One region of the Paenibacillus sp. S29 genome, then DNA from elsewhere that is predicted to be linked to it. Evidence: riboswitches for the same ligand, from Rfam matches in the RefSeq annotation. Region 1 holds a riboswitch; the other holds the start of a gene.

Region 1 (5,240 bases):
CGTCACATGGATCAAGCCCCATGACCACCAGGTCGTCACCCCTTTGCCGAACATCATCATGCCCGTTGAAGTTGAAATAAACACCAATATAAAGGGAGATCCGTACAGCAGCAGCCTCTTCCATGGATGGCCTGACCAGATAAGCAGCAACAGCATAGAACACGCAACATTAAACATGACATTCGGATCATGAATGACTATAACGACCACAAACAGTATGGAAAACATAACGAGCTTTAAGCCCGGATTCACGCGATGCAGCCATGTTTTATGATGGGGAAAGGACAGGTTCATACTGTAGTTCCCCTTTCTGAATCCGCCATATATTGGTACAATATCGACGGACAATTTCCGGGTCATGCGTGACCATCACAATGGCCGTGCCTGCTGCTCTCAGCTGCTCCAACATATCCAGCATGACAAAGGTATTACGCGCATCCTGACCAAAAGTCGGCTCATCCAGCAGCAGCACTTCCGGCTCACGAATCATGGCCGTAGCAATACTCAACCGTCTTTTTTGGCCTAACGAAAGCTGATACGGATGACGCTCGTCCAGCCGCTCCAATCCGAACTGTACGAGCATCCGATCCACCCGCTCCCGGCACTGCTCAGCACTAAACAAGCTCTTCGGTAACGAATACTCTAGTTCCTTTCGTACGGTATGCGCTACGAATTGCAGCTCGGGATTTTGAAATGCGAACCCGATACGCTCTGCCAGTTGTTCCGTACTGCCTGCCTCAATTCCGCGCACGCTATAGCGTCCCTGTGTGCGAAGTAAGCGCATCATGGAGAGCAGCAGCGAGCTTTTGCCAGCCCCGTTTTCACCGACCACGCCAATCCAGTCACCAGGCTTCACCTGCGCATGCTCCACATAAATCACTGAACTTAAACCGCGGAGACCACTAAAATGTTTCAGCTCCAGCAAATCAATCTCCGTACCATTCCCCGTACCATTCTGCTGTGTCACTGATTCACTCCAACGCGGCGAAGACGATTCATTCCATACTCCCGGGTACCACACGCCATACTCAGACAATGCCTGCCGATGCACATGAAATACTTCTTCTGCCCTTCCATCCGCAATGATCTCCCCTTGAGCAGAAAGCACCACAATCCGATCCACATCATGGACGATTTCATTAATTTTATGCTCTACGATCACCAGTGTCTGGTCTACCGAAATATTGCGAATGGTATCCCACACCTGTGTGGTGCCTTCCTCGTCCAACAAAGCCGTCGGCTCATCCAGAAAAAGCACTTCTGGCTCCATAGCCAGCACAGACGCAATCGCCAGACGCTGCTTCATTCCCTGTGACATGTTGCCAATGGGCATATGTATATCATCCGTCGATAGACCAACCTGTATCAGCAGCTCGCGAATACGGGATTGCATCTGTTCCCGGGGAACCTGATTATTTTCCAACACAAAAGCCAGTTCCTCGTCTGCATATGACATACAGAACTGCGTATCAGGATCTTGAAATACAATACCTGAGACACTTGGGATTACAGCAGCATCGCATTTCATGGGCACTTCTATCGTGCGTGGAATCAGACCGCTTAACACTTGGAGCAGTGTTGATTTACCGCATCCACTCGGTCCCAGTAGCAGCAGCTTTTCCCCCTTGTGGACAGACAAAGACATATTGTGAAAAAGCAGCTCTTGCTCACCAGGGAATTTCAACCGTAGACGAGTGATCGAAGCCACCACATCTTCGGTTGCCCGGCTCATCAATCCAGCCCCTTATAATCTTGTTCCGTTGCAGGTCTCAAACTTCGTGTAACTCCGGTTACCTCCAATGCCTTAGCCAGATAGAACGCGAATACCCCGGCAATCACAATACTGCCAATCATCCGAAATCCAATATACAAAACATAGTTCCAGGTCGATAGCTGATCAATATACCCGTAACTGAAGTCTAAAATCAGAGAAGTGACAGCCGCCCCAGCCGCAGCAAGCGAAGCAACCCATAGGTTTGCGTTCCGATACAGAAAAGCCGCAAAAAACAGCTCCGCTCCCAAGCCTTGCAGCAGGCCATAGTACAAGGTGGACATGCCCCATTCGCTTCCCAAAAAAGCGCTGACCGTTGCCGCTGCCACCTCTGCCAAAATGGCAACACCCGGCTTGCGAATGATGAGATAAGCAAACGTGCCTGCCATAAACCACATGCCATACATCAGTTGCTCGGCATGTAGACCAAATGGTTTCATCAAATCATAGGCAGGTCCCCATATTTTGTAGACCAACCCGAACACAACAGATATCACAATCGTGACCAAAATATCAGTCAGCTTCAACCCTTTGGACGCTCTTACAGCAGTATTCATTATTGCGTGCTCCCCTTTTTCCTTATAATTGGCCTCTTGGCCATAAAAAAAGCTTGTCTGGAGCTGAATCTCCAGGCAAGCTTTATGCGCAGTAAAAGGTGAAGCACCATACAAAACATCATTCGTCGATATGCCTTATATAACCAGTAGTCTAAGCTACTACACTGATACCAAGCCAAAGTCAGGGTCAAGGTAAAATGCTAGGACATACATTGAATCTATCGACAACCGCAAAACAAGCGGCATTCCTGTATAGTGTTCTTGGTTTCTCTACGCTGGCATTACCCAGATCAGATTTTACGGTCAGTGGCAAGGGCCACCCTCTCAGCCTGACTTTCTCAAGCTCCCGACAATGCTCTTTTAATTCACTATAATATATACCACATCTATGGCTTTGACAATCCTATAATCCGAAGAAACGTTTGGCTGTCTCCGTCGTCGCGATTTCGATCTCCATCATGCTTCGACCTGTACATTCGGCAACCGTAGCAGCAATATGAGCGAGATACACGGGCTCATTACGCCCTTCTTTGGGCTTCACGGGCAAATTACGCGGGGTCAAAAATGGAGCATCCGTTTCAATCATCAGACGGTCCAAGGGAATATCTCTGACCAGTTCACGCAGATGTTTGCCACGCCGTTCGTCGCAAATCCAGCCGGTGATCCCGATATACAGTCCCATTTCTACATACGTATGCAATTCCTGTTCAGTGCCAGTAAAACAATGCACTACCGCTTTATCCACAAGCCCTTGATACTCCCGAAGCATAGCGACAAGGTCCTCATGTGCATCTCGTTCATGCAGAAATAACGGCATATTCAGCTCACCCGCCAGTTGGATTTGCTCGCCAAACCATCGACGCTGCACATCACGTGGCGAAAAATCACGGTTATAGTCCAATCCGCATTCCCCTATGGATACAACCTGCGGCTGACCCGCCAACTGGCGGAGCTGCTGAATCGTGTCTGCGTTGCAGTCTTTGGCATCATGGGGATGCACGCCAGCTGTCGCATACAGCTTGCCCGGATAACGTGCTGCATACTGAGAAGCCTCCCGACTGCTGCGGACACTGGTCCCGGTAATAATCAGCGGTGAAATCCCTACAGCCGCGGCTCTCTCCACCACCTGTTCCCGATCTGCATGAAACGAACGGTGCATCAAGTTCACACCAATATCAATTAACGGTGTACCCCTTTCCATCTCAATCCCTCCTTCGCAAACTACAATCTCGGATCAATCGGCTCCGATTCCAGCGATAGCGCGGCAAGGACGCATTCATGAATACGATCTACCGTATCCTTGCGGACAAAACGTTCCACGCCTTCCATACCAAGCGCTCCTTCCATCAGGGCATGACGCTCCTTTTTGTTCGTTCGACGCTGCTTCAGACGCTTTAAATTCTCAGAGGCAAGATAATCCATACCGTAAATGATGTGCAAATACTTGCGGCCTCTCACCTTGATTGCAGGCTGAATCATCTTGTCCCGATTTTTCATCAAAAAGCGTTCCGGTTTGATCACAATCCCCTCATGACCATCCTCTGTCATCTCGTTCCACCAGCGAATGACCTCTTCCTCGCTTGCTTCGTCCGTGATCACGCGATACTCTGTCTCCATAAACAGGGAAGACAGCCCAGCCAGCTCCCGGTTTTGCTCCATATGCCAAATATGAGAATGGTCGAAAAAAGTCTTTCCGCTGTGTGCCAGCGTATGGAACGGTGCGATACGAATTTTATCCAGACCGTCCACATCCCAGCAATATTTTTGAAAAGCCTCTTGAAACGTTACAGCATTCGCGTACTTCTGTTCCATTTCCTCCAACCAGTCTCCAACCTCTCGGCCTGCAACCTCTGCCTGCTTCAGCTTGTCTACCAGCTTACTGCGATCCAGCAGAGCTGCTTCCCCCACATGGGCATACTGTGCAGCAATCAGTTCCCGAGCCTTGAGATTCCACGGTACAATTTCCGCATCCAGCAACACAAAATCCGTCTGGTTCCGTTCAAAATATCCAGCAGTCCGTAGATCCACATTTAGCTTTTCCAGCACTTGCTTCCCAAGGCTTTGTTCAAAGAAAGCTCTCCCGCTCCGACTGTAGATCGTGCCCAATGTCGGGTAGCCTACATATTGAACAGCAGCCTGTTCGTTTTTGAATAATAGCAAAATAGCCCGGCTACCCATATGTTTTTTCTCGGCCACCATCGTTTGTACTCCTTGCCCACGATAATAAGCCAGCGCCTCACGTGGATGCTCCAGATATCCTGCCTCTGCAGACACCGTTGGAGCAGGACTCATCGTCGGTGGAATATATACCAGTTCCTCCATGGGTACAGTTACATGTGACACGGTATCTATAGCGGATTTGATCCATTCTCCTTGTACGCGCACTTCGCCATACGATTCCGTCAGCACACTGTAACCAGCGATGAGCTTGCGTAAATTCGGCGGGGAAAACCGTTTTCTCTGCCACCGGACAAGTGGGCTATCGGGATCATTCGCATAGTTCTCATGTGCCGGAACGCTGACAAATTCCTTTTCCGGATAACGATAAGCGGTCAGCATACCGCCAAATACCACACCCTGATCAATATTCACCGTCTGATTCACAAGGGTAGGCTGCGGTCTCGGATCATGTCCCCATACTACTATTTCTCCCGATTCATGGTCTACGAACCAATCCTTGCGGATCGGTTTTCCGTTCGCATCCTGTCCTTCCGTATCTCCATAGCGGCAATAATCAGCAATACGTGCCGACTGTTTTCCAATAAAATGATCCTTAATCCCGGCATGAGCCACGACCACGTGTCGCAATCCATTTCTGCCAAAAATAAGATGAGAGGGTGCATGTAGCAGAAAATCCCTCAACTCACTTCTAAGCTGTTCCGCCGCTACCTTGCCCGCTTTTTGTTCATACT
Region 2 (5,240 bases), on a different contig from region 1:
GTGTTCAACAAAACAGCATCTGCCCCTAACTGCATCGCCATTGCCGCGTCACCGGGTGAGCGAATACCCGCATCGACAATAACCGGAACCTCCGCCTGTTCAATAATTAGCCCTAAAGAAAACGGATTGAGCAAACCATGTCCTGTACCAATCGGTGAAGCTCCAGGCATAACGGCGTGTACTCCAAGCTCTTGTAGCCTCTTTGCTAGAATCACATCGTCCGATATGTAGGGCAGCACGATAAAGCCTTCTTCCAACAGCTTATCACTAGCTTTCAACGTTTCAAAAGGGTCAGGGAGCAGTGTCTTGCTATCCCCAATGACTTCCACCTTAATCATATCGCACAGGCCGGAGGCTTTTGCCAATTTGGCAATACGAATCGCCTCCTCTGCAGTTGTAGCCCCTGCTGTGTTGGGAAGAAGTGTATACCGGCTCAAATCCAGCATATCGAGAAAATGCTGCTTATCCCGTTCCTCCAAGTTCAATCTCCGTACAGCAAACGTCAATATTTCCGTCTCAGCAGCCTCTACGGCTTGGGATTGGATATCCAGATCAGAGAATTTTCCTGTTCCCAACAGCAACCTCGAGGTAAAAGATGCTTTTCCAATGGTTAACATAATCAACCGCCTCCCACAAAATGTACAATCTCTAGGCAATCTCCATCCTTCAGTACCGCTTCATCATGATCTTCACGGCTCAATATATGCCGGTTCAGCTCCACCACTACGGTTTTCACCTTTACATCAAGCTCATGTAGCAATTGATTCACATGAGTGATTCGATTAGAAAAGGTCATGCTCTGGCCGTTAATCGTCAGCTTCATAAGCTTTTCTCCTTGAGGAGCTCAGAAGAAAAACTACTTATCCCAAGTTCTGCTGCACCAGCTCCATTAAGCATAGCTGCCATCGCACGCCCGGTAGCATCACTCAGCAGGACACCGTTGCGATAATGCCCGACTGCAGCATATACGCCCTCGACCCCAGGAACAGTACCTATAAAAGGATGGCCTGATGCAGCCTGCGGACGTAAGCCCGCCCAAGCGCGTATAAAAGAAGCTTCACGGACGCGCGGCAGCCAAGCAGAGGCATGTGCCAGCAACCCCTCCAAGCCTCCTACGGTCACTTCTTCGTCATATTGATGCGGAAGGCTCGTTGCCCCAATCCAAAGCTCGTTATTCTGTTTAGGCACGAGGTAAATATCATCAGCATAAATGGTGTATTCTAATGGGTGATCCTTCAAGGAGACCGCTACCGCTTCGCCCTTGACCGGATAAAGTGGATATTCAAACCCAACCTGCGCCAGTAATTTCATGCTATCCAAGCCTCCAGCAATAATGACCTGATCGCAGGAAAAAAAGCCGCTATCTGTTCGGACACCGCAAACTCGACCATCTTGTATGACCAGTTGCTCTGCCCGTGTACCAGACCATACCGTTGCTCCCAGCACCGCAGCAGCACCTGCATAAGCACGACAAAGCTGGACAGGAGCCACTTGTGTCTCCTTTGAACGATATATTGCTCCGATCGCTTGTTCATCCAAACCTGGAATTCGTCGGGCCAATTCCCTCGCATCCCACCAGATAGGACAATCATTCTCTCGCGTTTTAGCAGCTTTCCAGCGTTTTTGGCCTTCGGTTTCCGTACGGAAAGGGGTCACAAATCCTTCTGTACGGAATTCCACCGAAATACCCGACAAACGCTCCAGATCACAGACAAGCTCAGGGAATGCATCTCGACTTCTGCGAGCAAATCGTGCCAGCTCAGAGTCGGTGAACTCTTCACTTTCCGCTGCCAGCATTCCAACTGCTGCTCCTGAGGCTCCCTCACCTGGGATCAATCGTTCCAGCATGATCGTACTTCTTCCCTCCTTGGCCACATGATAAGCAATGGAACTGCCGATGACACCTCCACCTATGACCAAGCATTCAGCATGTCCTATCGCTCTTGCCTCTGTGTGTATCTTTAGCATTTGTTCCGTGTCTCCTCTCCATAAACCATTCTGCTTTCAGCTTGCCTCTACTCTCGTTTTCTCGCTACAGGCTGTGAACTACAAGATCTGCCATTCGCCTATATTCCATCGCAGCTGCAACGGGCGACTCAGCCTCCCATATACCAGACATCACCGCAATTCCGCTTGCTCCGGCCATATAAAGCTCCGGGATATGGTGCGGTTGTATGCCGCCCAGCGCGATCACCGGAATGTTCAACAGCCTGCAAATATGTTCAAGCTGAGCTAAACCCCGCGGTACAATACCAGGCTTACAATGGGTCTCATATACGTGACCATAAAGTACATAGTCTGCTCCTGCCTGCTCGGCAGTCTGCGCCTCCTCCAAGGAATGCACAGACACTCCACAGCGTATACTCTTTGAAAGTAGGCTTTTCACATCCACAACAGGTAATCCATTAGCTGGTAGCTGGACGGCTCCAACCAAAGTAAGTAAAGCTACATCCACACGATCATTTACTACAATTTGTTGCAAAGGAACTTCCTGCTCCACCATGCTGCGAGTCAAAGAAAGCAAGGCAGAGGCACCATTCTGTTTTAAACGTGCGTGTACATAATGAACATACGGACAAATCATAGCAGCCACTCGGGCGGCTTGTGCAAAAGTGCCCTTTTCCATCGAAATTGCGTGTAATTCGATTTTGTCTTCACCTCACATTGGATTAAAGGATCTAAGCTTAGCAGCCACGTCTACCAGCAGTAATGAAAGGGGATTGTATGTGAATCCGTCTACGGAAGCTCGAACAACTTAAAATGAACGAAACGCAAAAAAAACCACTTCCCCAAGGAAGTGGTTTAACGAACGTCCAATAATCGAACGGACCATGATATCCGTATACGTGTATCGTCCCACGCACAAACAAAATAAAGATGGTGTTGCCTTGTTTGTACGGCGCTCACTTCCCTACGCTGGCATAACCCAGATCAGGTGCAAAGGGTCCGAAATCCATTTATTCCGTCTCAGCCGCATGGGCGGCTCCCCTAGTGTGACTATTTTATTGTATAAGCTAAAGATAGCTTAGCATATTTTCCTAATTCTGCAAACCCCACTTCGTGTGAAATATGCAGAACTGGATTTAACTGATTTTAGTTAACTTTACTTGACCACTCTTCCACATTCCACGTTTTGGTTACCCAATCCTCGTAAAAGTCCGGTTCGTGAGATACAAGCAATACGGTCCCTTTGTATTCCTTCAAGGCACGTTTCAGCTCATCCTTTGCTTTAACATCCAAGTGGTTGGTAGGCTCATCGAACAATACCCAGTTGCTTTCACGCATTAACAGTTTGCAGAGACGGACTTTAGCCTGTTCTCCACCACTAAGCGCAGATAGCGGACGTGTGATATGCTCATTTTTCAAACCGCAGCGCGCCAAATGCGCTCGTACTTCATGCTGGTTCAAATGCGGAAATTCATTCCACACATCGTCAATCGGTGTAATTTTCTCTGCCTTTACTTCCTGCTCAAAATAAGCGGGCTGCAAAAAATCACCTTGATAGGTTTTTCCACTGATTGGCGGAATTTTTCCCAATATGGTTTTGAGCAATGTCGATTTACCGACACCGTTGTAGCCGACAATTGCAATTTTTTCGCCACGTTCAATCGTCATGGACATCTTAGGCAAAAGGGCATGTGTATAACCAATCTCAAAATCAATACCCTCAAATACCGTCTTTCCGCTTGCACGTGCCTCTTTGAATTGAAAGGTTGGTTTTGCGGCTTCTTCAGGCTTATCAATACGTTCGATCCGATCAAGCTGCTTTTCACGGCTCTTTGCTCGGCCTGAGGTAGAAGCACGCGCTTTATTACGCTGAATAAAATCTTCCTGTTTCTTAATAAAGTCCTGTTGCTTCTCATAAGCATCAATATGCTGAGCTTTGTTCAGATCCGCCATTTCAAGAAACTTTTCATAGTTAGCTGAATAACGGGTCATCTTGGCAAACTCAAGATGGTAAATAACATTAACGACCTGATTCATAAATTCAGTATCATGTGAAATAAGAATAAAAGCATAGGGATAATCCTTCAAATAGCGCGTAAGCCATTCAATATGCTCTACATCCAAATAGTTGGTAGGCTCATCCAACAGCAGGACATTCGGCTTTTCCAACAGCAACTTGGCAAGAAGCACTTTTGTTCGTTGCCCGCCGCTAAGTGCAGATACATCCCGATCCAGTCCTATGGCCGACAGACCTAGTCCATTCGCCATTTCTTCAACCTTCACATCAATGAGGTAAAAATCCCCCATATCCAGTTGCTCCTGAATTTCACCCATCTGTTCCAGCAACACTTCCAACTCTTCAGGAGAAGCATCCCCCATTTTGTCAGTAATCTGCATCATTTCCTTTTCCAATTCCAACAAAGGAAGAAAAGCGTCTTTTAATACATCACGTACCGTTTTGCCCGGTGTCAGCTTGGTGTGCTGATCCAGATAACCGTAACGTACACGTGGAGTCCATTCCACTTTACCCTCATCCTTAAGCAATTTTCCAGTGAGAATGTTCATGAGTGTCGATTTACCAACACCGTTAGCTCCTACCAAACCTACACGTTCCCCCGCAAGCAATCGAAAGGAAACATTTTTAAATAATGCGCGGTCCCCAAAGTTGTGGGATACATTTTCTACAGTCAATAAACTCATAAGCTGTTTTTGGCTCCTTATTGTCATCGGCGCTGCCGACTGTTCTTATTTCATATGCATTTCGTTTCTTTCAAAGCTTTATTGTAGCACATTCTACAACCATATCGGAATATTGAAAACAGTGAATTTTAAGGTTTTTTGGTATGGATCTGCCTAAAAAAACAAAAACCACCCATGAGGGTGAAGTGCACCCCTTAGAATGGACATTGGAATAAACCCCTGGTTTATCCGATGAAATCTAGGGGGTGCATTTTTTATGCCAGCGAAAAAAGGAACAAAGTTTAACGAATATACGTTTGAAACCAAGGTAGAGGCCATACGGCTCCATATCAAAGAAGGTTGGACATATCGTAGGCTCATGGAGAAGTTTGGGATCGCAGATCGACATCGATTAAAAGAATGGATGCGCAAATACAAGCAGCTCGGTGAATTCGGACTGATGGACCAGCGAGGACGACGGAAGGAATATATGGACCAGGACAGGTACGTCCAAAAGTTAAAACGGGAAAATGATATGCTAAAAAAGTGTTTGGAAATCTGGATGCAGGAGATGAGGAGCACAAGTATGTAACGATTGAGAAGGCCGCTAAAGA

Evidence for each region. Region 1 has a riboswitch for thiamine pyrophosphate ahead of ACL9RM_RS19370 (ECF transporter S component). Riboswitches for the same ligand answer to the same signal wherever they lie in the genome.
Region 2: linked by a shared signal. The riboswitch ahead of ACL9RM_RS14870 (thiamine phosphate synthase) and the one ahead of ACL9RM_RS19370 (ECF transporter S component) in region 1 are both predicted to bind thiamine pyrophosphate.

What each region holds. Positions count from the first base shown of each region.
Region 1 is NZ_JBMOUI010000012.1:76,676-81,915, forward strand. Features, by position in the region: gene ACL9RM_RS19360 (energy-coupling factor transporter transmembrane component T family protein) at 1-294, opposite strand, end outside; gene ACL9RM_RS19365 (ABC transporter ATP-binding protein) at 269-1,732, opposite strand; gene ACL9RM_RS19370 (ECF transporter S component) at 1,732-2,328, opposite strand; TPP riboswitch at 2,578-2,687, opposite strand; gene ACL9RM_RS19375 (TatD family hydrolase) at 2,732-3,529, opposite strand; gene ACL9RM_RS19380 (polynucleotide kinase-phosphatase) at 3,550-5,240, opposite strand, start outside.
Region 2 is NZ_JBMOUI010000008.1:181-5,420, reverse strand. Features, by position in the region: gene ACL9RM_RS14885 (thiazole synthase) at 1-617, opposite strand, end outside; gene thiS (sulfur carrier protein ThiS) at 620-823, opposite strand; gene thiO (glycine oxidase ThiO) at 820-1,968, opposite strand; gene ACL9RM_RS14870 (thiamine phosphate synthase) at 2,033-2,626, opposite strand; TPP riboswitch at 2,892-3,000, opposite strand; gene ACL9RM_RS14865 (ABC-F family ATP-binding cassette domain-containing protein) at 3,094-4,647, opposite strand; gene ACL9RM_RS14860 (helix-turn-helix domain-containing protein) at 4,904-5,218, shown strand; partial or broken gene ACL9RM_RS14855 (IS3 family transposase) at 5,173-5,240, shown strand, end outside.